2 regions of the Micromonospora cremea genome follow, and region 1 is predicted to be linked to the other one. Evidence: predicted binding sites of a transcription regulator. Region 1 holds the regulator's gene; the other holds the start of a gene.
What was found. Region 1 encodes HrcA, which represses chaperone genes, less so after heat shock. Its sites were predicted from a motif close to GGTTNGCACNCTCNNNNNGAGNGTGCNAACC; they were not measured.
Positions count from the first base shown of each region.

Region 2: a site for HrcA is predicted at 2,194-2,224, ahead of groL (chaperonin GroEL). Genes of this name have one in related genera too.

Region 1 is NZ_FSQT01000002.1:702,805-707,563, reverse strand. Features, by position in the region: gene hemW (radical SAM family heme chaperone HemW) at 1-649, shown strand, start outside; gene BUS84_RS16560 (DUF4870 domain-containing protein) at 690-1,325, opposite strand; gene hrcA (heat-inducible transcriptional repressor HrcA) at 1,525-2,547, shown strand; gene dnaJ (molecular chaperone DnaJ) at 2,621-3,766, shown strand; gene BUS84_RS16545 (16S rRNA (uracil(1498)-N(3))-methyltransferase) at 3,821-4,555, shown strand; gene BUS84_RS16540 (SDR family NAD(P)-dependent oxidoreductase) at 4,755-4,759, opposite strand, start outside.
Region 2 is NZ_FSQT01000002.1:1,631,521-1,636,279, reverse strand. Features, by position in the region: gene BUS84_RS21005 (GNAT family N-acetyltransferase) at 1-355, opposite strand, end outside; gene BUS84_RS21000 (cold-shock protein) at 659-862, shown strand; gene BUS84_RS20995 (hypothetical protein) at 1,154-2,146, shown strand; gene groL (chaperonin GroEL) at 2,420-4,042, shown strand; gene BUS84_RS20985 (hypothetical protein) at 4,099-4,344, opposite strand; gene BUS84_RS20980 (GNAT family N-acetyltransferase) at 4,431-4,759, opposite strand, start outside.

The DNA.
Region 1 (4,759 bases):
CCTGATCTACGGCACCCCGGGGGAGCGGGCCGAGGACTTCGCCGCCTCGCTGGACCAGGTGGTGGCCGCCGGGGTGGACCACGTCAGCGCGTACGCCCTGATCGTGGAGGACGGCACCCGGCTGGCCGCCCGGATGCGCCGGGGCGAGCTGCCGTACCCCAGCGACGACGTCGCCGCGGACCGCTACCTGGCCGCGGAGGCCGCTCTCGACGCGGCTGGCCACTCCTGGTACGAGGTCTCCAACTGGGCCCGCACCGACGAGGCCCGGTGCCGGCACAACCTGCTCTACTGGACCGGCGCCGACTGGTGGGGGCTGGGCCCCGGGGCGCACAGCCACGTCGGCGGGGTGCGCTGGTGGAACGTCAAGCACCCGTCCGCGTACGCCCAGCGGCTGGCCGCCGGCGCGTCGCCCGGCCTGGCCCGGGAGGTGCTCACCGCCGACGAGGCGCACATGGAGGACGTGATGCTCCGGCTGCGGCTCGCCACCGGCCTGCCGCTGGCGGTGCTCGACGCCACCGGCCGGGCCGGCGCCGAGCGGGCGCTGGCCGGCGGCCTGCTGGCCGCACCGGAGTACACGGCCGGCCGGGCGGTGCTCACCCTGCGCGGCCGCCTGCTCGCCGACGCCGTGGTGCGCGACCTGCTGCCCTGAGCAGGTGCACCGGGCCGGCCGGGGGAGCGGCCGACCCGGGTCACTTGATGAAACTGGCCGACATCGGGTAGCGGTAGGGCTGACCCTCGTTGGCCTTCATGCCGGCGATGATCCCGAACAGGATCTGGATCACCACCACCGCGATGCTGGGCAGGAAGAGCAGGCACCAGCTCACGAAGAGCAGCACGAACGCGATGATCGACCAGAGGATCTGGAAGTTCAGCGCGGCCAGGGCGTGCGCGCGGACGGTCGGCGACTGCTGACCGCGGGCCAGGTAGGCGATGAGCGGGGCGACGAAGCCCAGCGGGCCGAAGCTGATCAGCGCGCCGGCAGCGCCGCCGAAGTGCGCGACCAGCGCCCAGGTCTTGTCCTCGTTGCTGGCGTAGCCGCCGCCGGGGCCGGCGTAGGCGCCGCCGGTCGGATAGCCGCCAGGGGGATAGCCCCCGGGGGGCGGGTAGCCACCGGGCGGAGGGTAGCCGCCCGACGACGGTTGGTCACCGGTGGGCGGCGGATAGCCACCGGCCGGGGGATAGCCGCCCGGGCCGGGTGCCCCGGACAGTGGTGCGGTGGGTGGCTCGGCCGAGGAGGCCGGGTCGGGTGCGGCCGGCGGGTAGGTCGGCTCCGGCGGCTGATCGCCGGGGTCTCCCGCACCGGGAGGACGAGGTGGTTCAGTCATGGATGTCACGGTAGGGGCCGGTGGCAACGCCGCACCAGAGCGACACCGCCGGGCCGGTCCGGCTGAACGGACAGCGACGGCCTTGATCATCGCGCCGGCGGGCGCGCCGACGTAGACTGGCACTCGTTACAGTCGAGTGCCAGGACGGCCCGCCGGCCCCACCGTGCCGGCGGCCGACGTGCGACAGGAGGTGCGGAGGATGGGTCTCGACGACCGCAAGCTCGCCGTGCTCCGCGCCATCGTCGAGGACTACGTCTCCACGCAGGAGCCGGTCGGCAGCAAGGCGCTGGTCGAGCGGCACCAGCTCGGTGTCTCCCCGGCCACCGTCCGTAACGACATGGCCGTGCTGGAGGAGGAGGGCTACATCCGGCAGCCGCACACCAGTGCCGGCCGGGTGCCCACCGACCGCGGCTACCGGCTCTTCGTGGACCGGCTCTCCCGGGTCAAGCCGCTTAGCCCGGCCGAGCGCCGGGCCATCGAACGCTTCCTGGTCGGCGCGGTCGACCTCGACGACGTGGTGCACCGCACCGTGCGGCTGCTCGCCCAACTGACCCGGCAGGTGGCCGTGGTGCAGTACCCGAGCCTGGCCCGCTCCTCGGTGCGCCACCTGGAACTGGTGCCGATCTCCACCACCCGGCTGATGCTCGTCATGATCGCCGACACCGGTCGGGTGGAGCAGCGGTTGGTCGAGCTGCCCGGGCCGGTGCACCCCGACGACGTCACCGACCTGCGCCGACTGGTCAACGAGAAGCTCGCCGGCGCCCGGCTGTCCGACACTCCACCGCTGGTGCAGGCGCTGGTCGAAGAGGCGCCGTCCGAGCTGCGCCCGGCGATGACCACGCTCTCCACCGTGCTGCTGGAGACGCTGGTCGAGCGGCACGAAGAACGCATCGCGCTGGCCGGCACCGCCAACCTCACCCGGGGCGGCCTGCTCGACTTCCAGGGCTCGCTGCGGCCGATCCTCGAGGCGCTGGAGGAGGAGGTCGTGCTGCTCAAGCTCATCGGCGAGACCGAGCCGAGCACGACCCGGGTGCTGATCGGCGACGAGAACGAGTTCGACAACCTGCGCGCCGCCTCGGTGGTCAGCACCGGGTACGGCCCGGGCGCCACCATCGTGGGCGGCCTGGGCGTGCTGGGGCCCACCCGGATGGACTACCCCGGCACCATCGCCACGGTGCGCGCCGTGGCACGCTACGTGGGCGAGCTGCTGGCCCAGAACTGACCAGTCAGGGCCGACGGCCGGCTGCGGCCGCCGACCGGCGCAACGCGAGACGAACATGAGGACACGGAACGCAGTGGCCAGGGACTACTACGGCATCCTCGGTGTGAGCCGGGAAGCCTCCGACGACGAAATCAAGCGCGCCTACCGCAAGCTGGCGCGCCAGTTCCACCCGGACGTCAATCCGGACCCGGAGGCTCAGGAGAAGTTCAAGGACATCAACGCCGCGTACGAGGTGCTCTCGGACGACCGGAAGCGGCAGATCGTCGACCTGGGCGGCGACCCGCTCGCTCCGGGGGGCGGCGGCGCCGGCGGCCCGGGCGGTCCGGGCGGGGCCGGCCCGTTCGTCGGGTTCCAGGACATCATGGACGCGTTCTTCGGCGGCGCGGCGGGTGGCGTGCGCGGCCCGCGCCCGCGTACCCGGCCGGGCGCCGACGCGATCCTGCGGCTGGAGCTGGACCTGCACGAGACGGCGTTCGGCGTCGAGGCGCCGATCACCGTCGACACCGCGGTGCTCTGCACCACCTGCTCCGGCGCCGGCACGGCCGCCGGCACCCACCTGGCCACCTGCGAGGCGTGCGGCGGCCGGGGCGAGGTGCAGTCGGTGCAGCGCACCTTCCTCGGCCAGGTGGTCTCCGCCCGGCCGTGCACCGTCTGCCAGGGCTACGGCACCACCATCCCGCACCCCTGCCCCACCTGCGCCGGCGACGGCCGGGTGCGCACCCGTCGCTCGCTGACCGTCAAGATCCCCGCCGGTGTCGAGGACGGCATGCGGATCCGGCTGGCCCAGCAGGGCGAAGTTGGCCCGGGTGGCGGCACCGCCGGTGACCTCTACGTGGAGATCCACGAGCGGCCGCACGACGTGTACTCCCGCAAGGGCGACGACCTGCACTGCCGGGTCACCGTCCCGATGACCGCGGCGGCGCTGGGCACCCGGCTGACCATCAAGACCCTGGACAGCGAGGAGACGGTCGACGTCAAGGCCGGCACCCAGCCCGCCAGCACGCTGCGGCTGCGCGCCCGGGGTGTGCCGCACCTGCGCGGCACCGGCCGGGGCGACCTCTACGTGCACCTGGACGTCCGGACGCCGACCAAGCTCGACCCGGACCAGGAGAAGATGCTGCGCGACTTCGCCAAGACCCGGGGCGAGGAGGTCGCCGAGCTGTCCAAGCAGGGCGGCTTCTTCTCCCGGATGCGCGACGCGTTCAACGGCCACGCCTGACCGGCTCCCGGGCTCGCCGTCCGTGCCGCCGCCGCTGCGGCTAGCCTGATCATCGTGTCCGCCCCGCTGTTCCTGGTCGAGTCGCTGCCCACCGCCGACACGATGACCCTCGACGGTCCCGAGGGGCACCACGCCGCCACCGTGCAGCGACTGCGGGTCGGCGAGGAGCTGCTGCTCGCCGATGGCCGGGGGGGCACGGCCGCCGCCGAGGTCACCGCCGTCGGCCGGGGCAGCCTGGAGCTCACCGTCACCTCCCGGGGGTACGCGGACGCGCCCGTACCCCGGCTGGCGGTCGTGCAGGGCATCGCCAAGGGTGACCGGGGCGAGCTGGCCGTGCAGGCGATGACCGAGGTCGGGGTGGACGAGATCGTGCCCTGGGCGGCGGTGCGCTCGGTGACCCAGTGGCGCGGCGACCGGGGCGTTCGGGCCCGGGACAAGTGGGTGGCCACGGCCCGGGAGGCGGCCAAGCAGGCCCGCCGCCCCTGGCTGCCGGTGGTGGCCGGGGCGCCGGACGAGTCGACGGCCACGGTGGCCCGCCGGATCGCCGGTGCCGCCGCCGCGTTCGTGCTGCACGAGGAGGCCGACGAGCGGCTGACCACCGCCGAGATGCCGTCCGCCGGGGAGATCGTCCTGGTGGTCGGCCCGGAGGGCGGCATCGCCCCGGCCGAGCTGACCGCCTTCCGCGAGGCCGGCGGCCGGCCGGTCCGGCTCGGGCCCGCAGTGCTGCGCACCTCCACCGCCGGGGTGGCGGCGCTCAGCGTGCTCGCCACCCGCCTCAACCGCTGGTAACTCCCCGCCCAAGCGCCCGCACCCCCCGCCCCCCGCCCCCGGTCCCCGCCTCCCGGCCGCGCCTCCCCGCCTCCTGTCCCCGTTGATCTAGGGCATATCGCCGTTGTTGGAGATCCACTAGCGACGAAACGCCCTAGATCGACGGGGAAGAGGGGCGGGGCGCGGCGCGCGGCGGGCGGCGTCGCGGTGGGTGGGGCGGTTAGC
Region 2 (4,759 bases), 930 kb from region 1:
CGTCGATCAGCTCCCCGAGCAGCCCGCCGCCCCGCCAGCCGGGGGTCACGTAGACCGCGTAGATGACGGTGAGGCCGGGCTCGGTGGGGCTGACCGTGCCTCCGGCGTGCCCGACGAGCCGGCCGCCCGGGTCGGCGATGAACTGCGCGGTGTCGGATCCGACCGAGGTGTACGCGATCCGGGCGGCGTAGTCGGCGTGCGGTCGGGCCGCCGCGTCGGCCACGGTCTCCAGGAAGGCCAGCGGCGCGTCGGCGAGCATCTCCAGGCGCAGCGCGCGCATCCGTGCGGCGTCCGCCGGCCGGACCCGGCGAATCTCCGCCTGTCGTGGGGCGGCCCCGCGTAGATCGGTGGTCATGCCCGCATGCCTACCACAGCGGCGGACGGCGACTCCGGCCGTGCCGGCCACCGTCGGCCGGCACAATCATCGCCGTGAATCGGGTTGATCGGAAACCGGGCCGACCACCGCCGCCCGGAATGGCGTCGGCGCGATCGGAATATGCCGATTTATGGTCGTGCGCGGCCGTCACTCCTCGTGTAGCGTGCGATTTCGGTCACCCGTTTCAGCGGCCGTCATCGATCGCCGGAGCGGTGGCCCGGAGGCGCCCGGTCGTGCCGCGCGCCGGGGCAGGCAACGCCGCGCAGAGTGAGGAAGTGCACCGTGGCACAGGGCACCGTTAAGTGGTTCAACTCCGAAAAGGGCTACGGCTTCATCGCCGTCGACGGCGGTCAGGACGTGTTCGTCCACTTCTCCGCCATCGAGATGGACGGCTACAAGGCGCTGGACGACGGTCAGCGGGTGGAGTTCGAGATCGCGCAGGGCCAGAAGGGCCCGCAGGCGGAGCGGGTGCGCGTCATCGCCTGACCGGGGCAGCGCCAGCGAGGCCTGAGGGGCCGGGGCTGCGTCACGCGGCCGGACCCTGGAAGATCGTGAACCATTCCAGCTCGCTGAGGAGGGTTCATGTCCGACCAGCCGCCCCCGGCCGCCCCACCCCCGGGCCAGCCCGACCCGTCCGGTCCGCATTCCGGTGGCGTCAACCCGTCCGGCCCGCACCCGGACGATCCTGGTCCGACGGGTCCGCCTCCCGCTGGTGACCCGACCGCGCCGTCCCCCTGGGGCCCGCCGCCGGGCACCCCTCCCGGCTGGGATCCGAGCATGACGCCCGCCTGGGGGCCGCCACCGGGCGCGCCGCCGCAGGGCTGGGTGTTCCCGCCGACCGGCGGCTACCCGGTCGGCGCCGGGCCGTACGGTGGGCAGCCCTGGTACCCGGGACCGCCGACCGCCGGGTGGTATCCGCCCGGGTTCGATCCGGCCGACCGGCTCGTCACCCCACCCGGGGCTGGCCTGAGCGGTTGGTTCGACCGGTGCGTGGGCGCGGTCCGGCGCGGCTGGAGGCTGCTGCTGCCGATCCTGCTGCTCACGCAGGTGCTGCCGGCGGCGGTGCTGTCGGTGCTCTCGCTGGGGCTGGACCCGACCGCGAGGTGGGAGACGACCGCCGCCGACGGGTCGACCTCGTTGCCGGACACCTTCTTCACCGACCTGGCCACCGTGTTCCTGGTGCTCATCGGCGGCAGCCTGCTGATCGGGTTCGTGCAGGCCGTGGGCTGGGCGGCCGGCACCTGGGTGATCACCCGTCAGGCGGTCGGTGAGCCGGTCAGCCTGGGTGAGGCGCTGCGCTACGGCCTGCGCCGCGCGCTCGGGCTCTGGGGCTGGACGCTGCTGATCGGCGTGATCGTCGGCCTGGGCATCTGCTTCTGCGTCCTCCCGGGCATCTACCTCGCGTTCGCGCTCAGCATGGCCGGGCCGGTCTATCTCTTCGAGCGGCAGAACCCGATCGGCCGGTCGTTCCGGATGTTCCACGAGCGGCTGGGGTTGCTGCTGGGGCGGGTGGCGCTGGTGGCGGCGGCAGTGATCGTCGGCACTCTGGTCGCCAGCGTGCTGGAGGGGGTCGGCAGCGCCCCGTTCGGGGTCGATCCGCTCGCCACCCCGGGTTCCACGATCGGCGTGGTGCTGGTGATCGCCGTCAGCGCGGTGCTGGCCCTCCCCGCCCATCTCGTGCAACTGGTGGGGCTGCTGGTGACGTACGCCGAGCAGCGGGCCCATGAGAGGCCGGTGAACGGCGCCGGACTAGCTGCCGAACTCGGCTGACCGAGGCAGTCGTGCTTGCACTCGGCAGGGGAGAGTGCTAAACAAGTCATTGGCACTCGCATACCGTGAGTGCCAATGGTCGGGACGGTGGGGCCACTGTCGCGCCGGCGCGGAGACGCCGGGGTGACACATGGCCGGTCGTCGCGGGCTATCCGGCCCGGCCGAAGGACGTCGTCGTCGCCAGGTGGCGACGTCCCAAGGTGCGTACACCAGGCGGCCCATCCGGGGCATTCATCTCGGGTGGCCCGTGAGTGTCCAGGAGGACAACGCCGTATGGCCAAGATGATCGCGTTCGACGAAGAGGCGCGCCGCGGCCTCGAGCGGGGCATGAACCAGCTCGCCGACGCCGTAAAGGTGACCCTCGGCCCCAAGGGCCGCAACGTCGTGCTCGAGAAGAAGTGGGGTGCCCCCACCATCACCAACGATGGTGTGAGCATCGCCAAGGAGATCGAGCTCGAGGACCCGTACGAGAAGATCGGCGCTGAGCTGGTCAAGGAGGTCGCCAAGAAGACCGACGACGTTGCCGGTGACGGCACGACGACGGCGACCGTCCTGGCCCAGGCCCTGGTTCGCGAGGGCCTGCGCAACGTGGCCGCTGGCGCCAACCCGATGGCCCTGAAGCGGGGCATCGAGGCTGCGGTCGCGAGCGTCTCGGAGGAGCTGTCCAAGCTCGCCAAGGACGTCGAGACCAAGGAGCAGATCGCCTCCACCGCCTCCATCTCCGCTGGCGACAGCACCGTCGGCGAGATCATCGCCGAGGCGATGGACAAGGTCGGCAAGGAAGGCGTCATCACCGTCGAGGAGAGCAACACCTTCGGGCTGGAGCTGGAGCTCACCGAGGGTATGCGCTTCGACAAGGGCTACATCTCGGCCTACTTCATGACCGACCCGGAGCGTATGGAGGCCGTCTTCGACGACCCGTACATCCTGATCGCCAACAGCAAGATCTCGTCGGTGAAGGACCTGCTCCCGATCCTGGAGAAGGTCATGCAGTCGGGCAAGCCGCTGCTGATCATCGCCGAGGACCTGGAGGGCGAGGCCCTGGCCACCCTGGTGGTCAACAAGGTCCGGGGCACCTTCAAGTCGGTCGCCGTCAAGGCGCCGGGCTTCGGTGACCGCCGCAAGGCCATGCTGACCGACATCGCCATCCTCGCCGGTGGCCAGGTCATCAGCGAGGAGGTCGGCCTCAAGCTCGACGCCGCCAGCGTCGACATGCTGGGCCGCGCCCGCAAGGTCGTGGTGACCAAGGACGAGACCACCATCGTCGACGGTGCCGGCGACGCCGAGCAGATCCAGGGCCGGGTCAACCAGATCCGGGCCGAGATCGACAAGAGCGACTCCGACTACGACCGGGAGAAGCTGCAGGAGCGGCTGGCCAAGCTGGCCGGCGGCGTTGCGGTGATCAAGGTCGGCGCGGCCACTGAGGTCGAGCTCAAGGAGCGCAAGCACCGCATCGAGGACGCCGTTCGCAACGCGAAGGCTGCCGTCGAGGAGGGCATCGTCCCGGGTGGTGGCGTCGCGCTGGTGCAGGCCGGCAAGACCGCCTTCGACAAGCTGGACCTGGTCGGCGACGAGGCGACCGGTGCCAACATCGTCAAGGTCGCGCTGGACGCCCCGCTGCGGCAGATCGCCGTCAACGCCGGCCTCGAGGGCGGCGTCGTGGTGGAGAAGGTTCGTAACCTCGAAGCGGGTCACGGCCTCAACGCCGCCAACGGTGAGTACGTCGACCTGCTGGCCGCGGGCATCATCGACCCGGCCAAGGTGACCCGGTCGGCGCTGCAGAACGCCGCTTCCATCGCGGCGCTCTTCCTCACCACCGAGGCCGTCGTCGCGGACAAGCCGGAGAAGACCCCGGCTGCCCCGGCTGGCCCGGGTGGCGGGGACATGGACTTCTGAGTCCAGTTCCGACACGGAACGGGGCGGGCCGCTGACGCGGTCCGCCCCGTTCGTCGTCAGGTGGGTAGCGGGCGCTGATTGCGCCGCTTCTGCGCCCGGTCGTACGGCGGCGGCAGTTGGATCGGTGCGTCCACCATCTCCTGCGGCTCCTCGGCCACCGGCTCCCCGTTGGTGGTCATCTCCGCCAACTGCTCGGCGTCGCCGTAGTCGAGCCGGTCGAACGGCAGTTGGCCGGGGAGTTCGCCGACCGGTTTCCAGGTGACGGGCGGGCCGTCCTCGGTCTGGTCGTCGTCCGTCGTCATGGCTGCCTCCTTTACCAAAACGGTAGGGGGCGTCGATGCCCGACGCGGGGCGAATGGCGCTATCTGAGTCTATATCCTATTCGCCCTTATTTGGCGTTCAGCGTCCGCCGGTACAGGAAGAAGACCCGCTCGATCCGGGCGCCGGCGCTGCCGGAGTAGAACGGCACCGGCCCCACCCAGCCGATCTGCGCCCGGTCCAGCCCCGCTTCCTGCTGATCCCGCAGACAGCGACGCAGCAGCACCCCGCCGATGCCCGAACCTTCGGCGGCCGGCGCGGTGCCCATCGGCCCGAACCAACTCGGCCGGGACGACCCGTAGGCGGCGAAGCCGAGCAGCTCGCCCGCCCGCTCCGCCAGGTGGCAACCGGCGCCGTCGCGACCCACCGACCCGGCCAACTCGCCGTCCCACGCGCCAC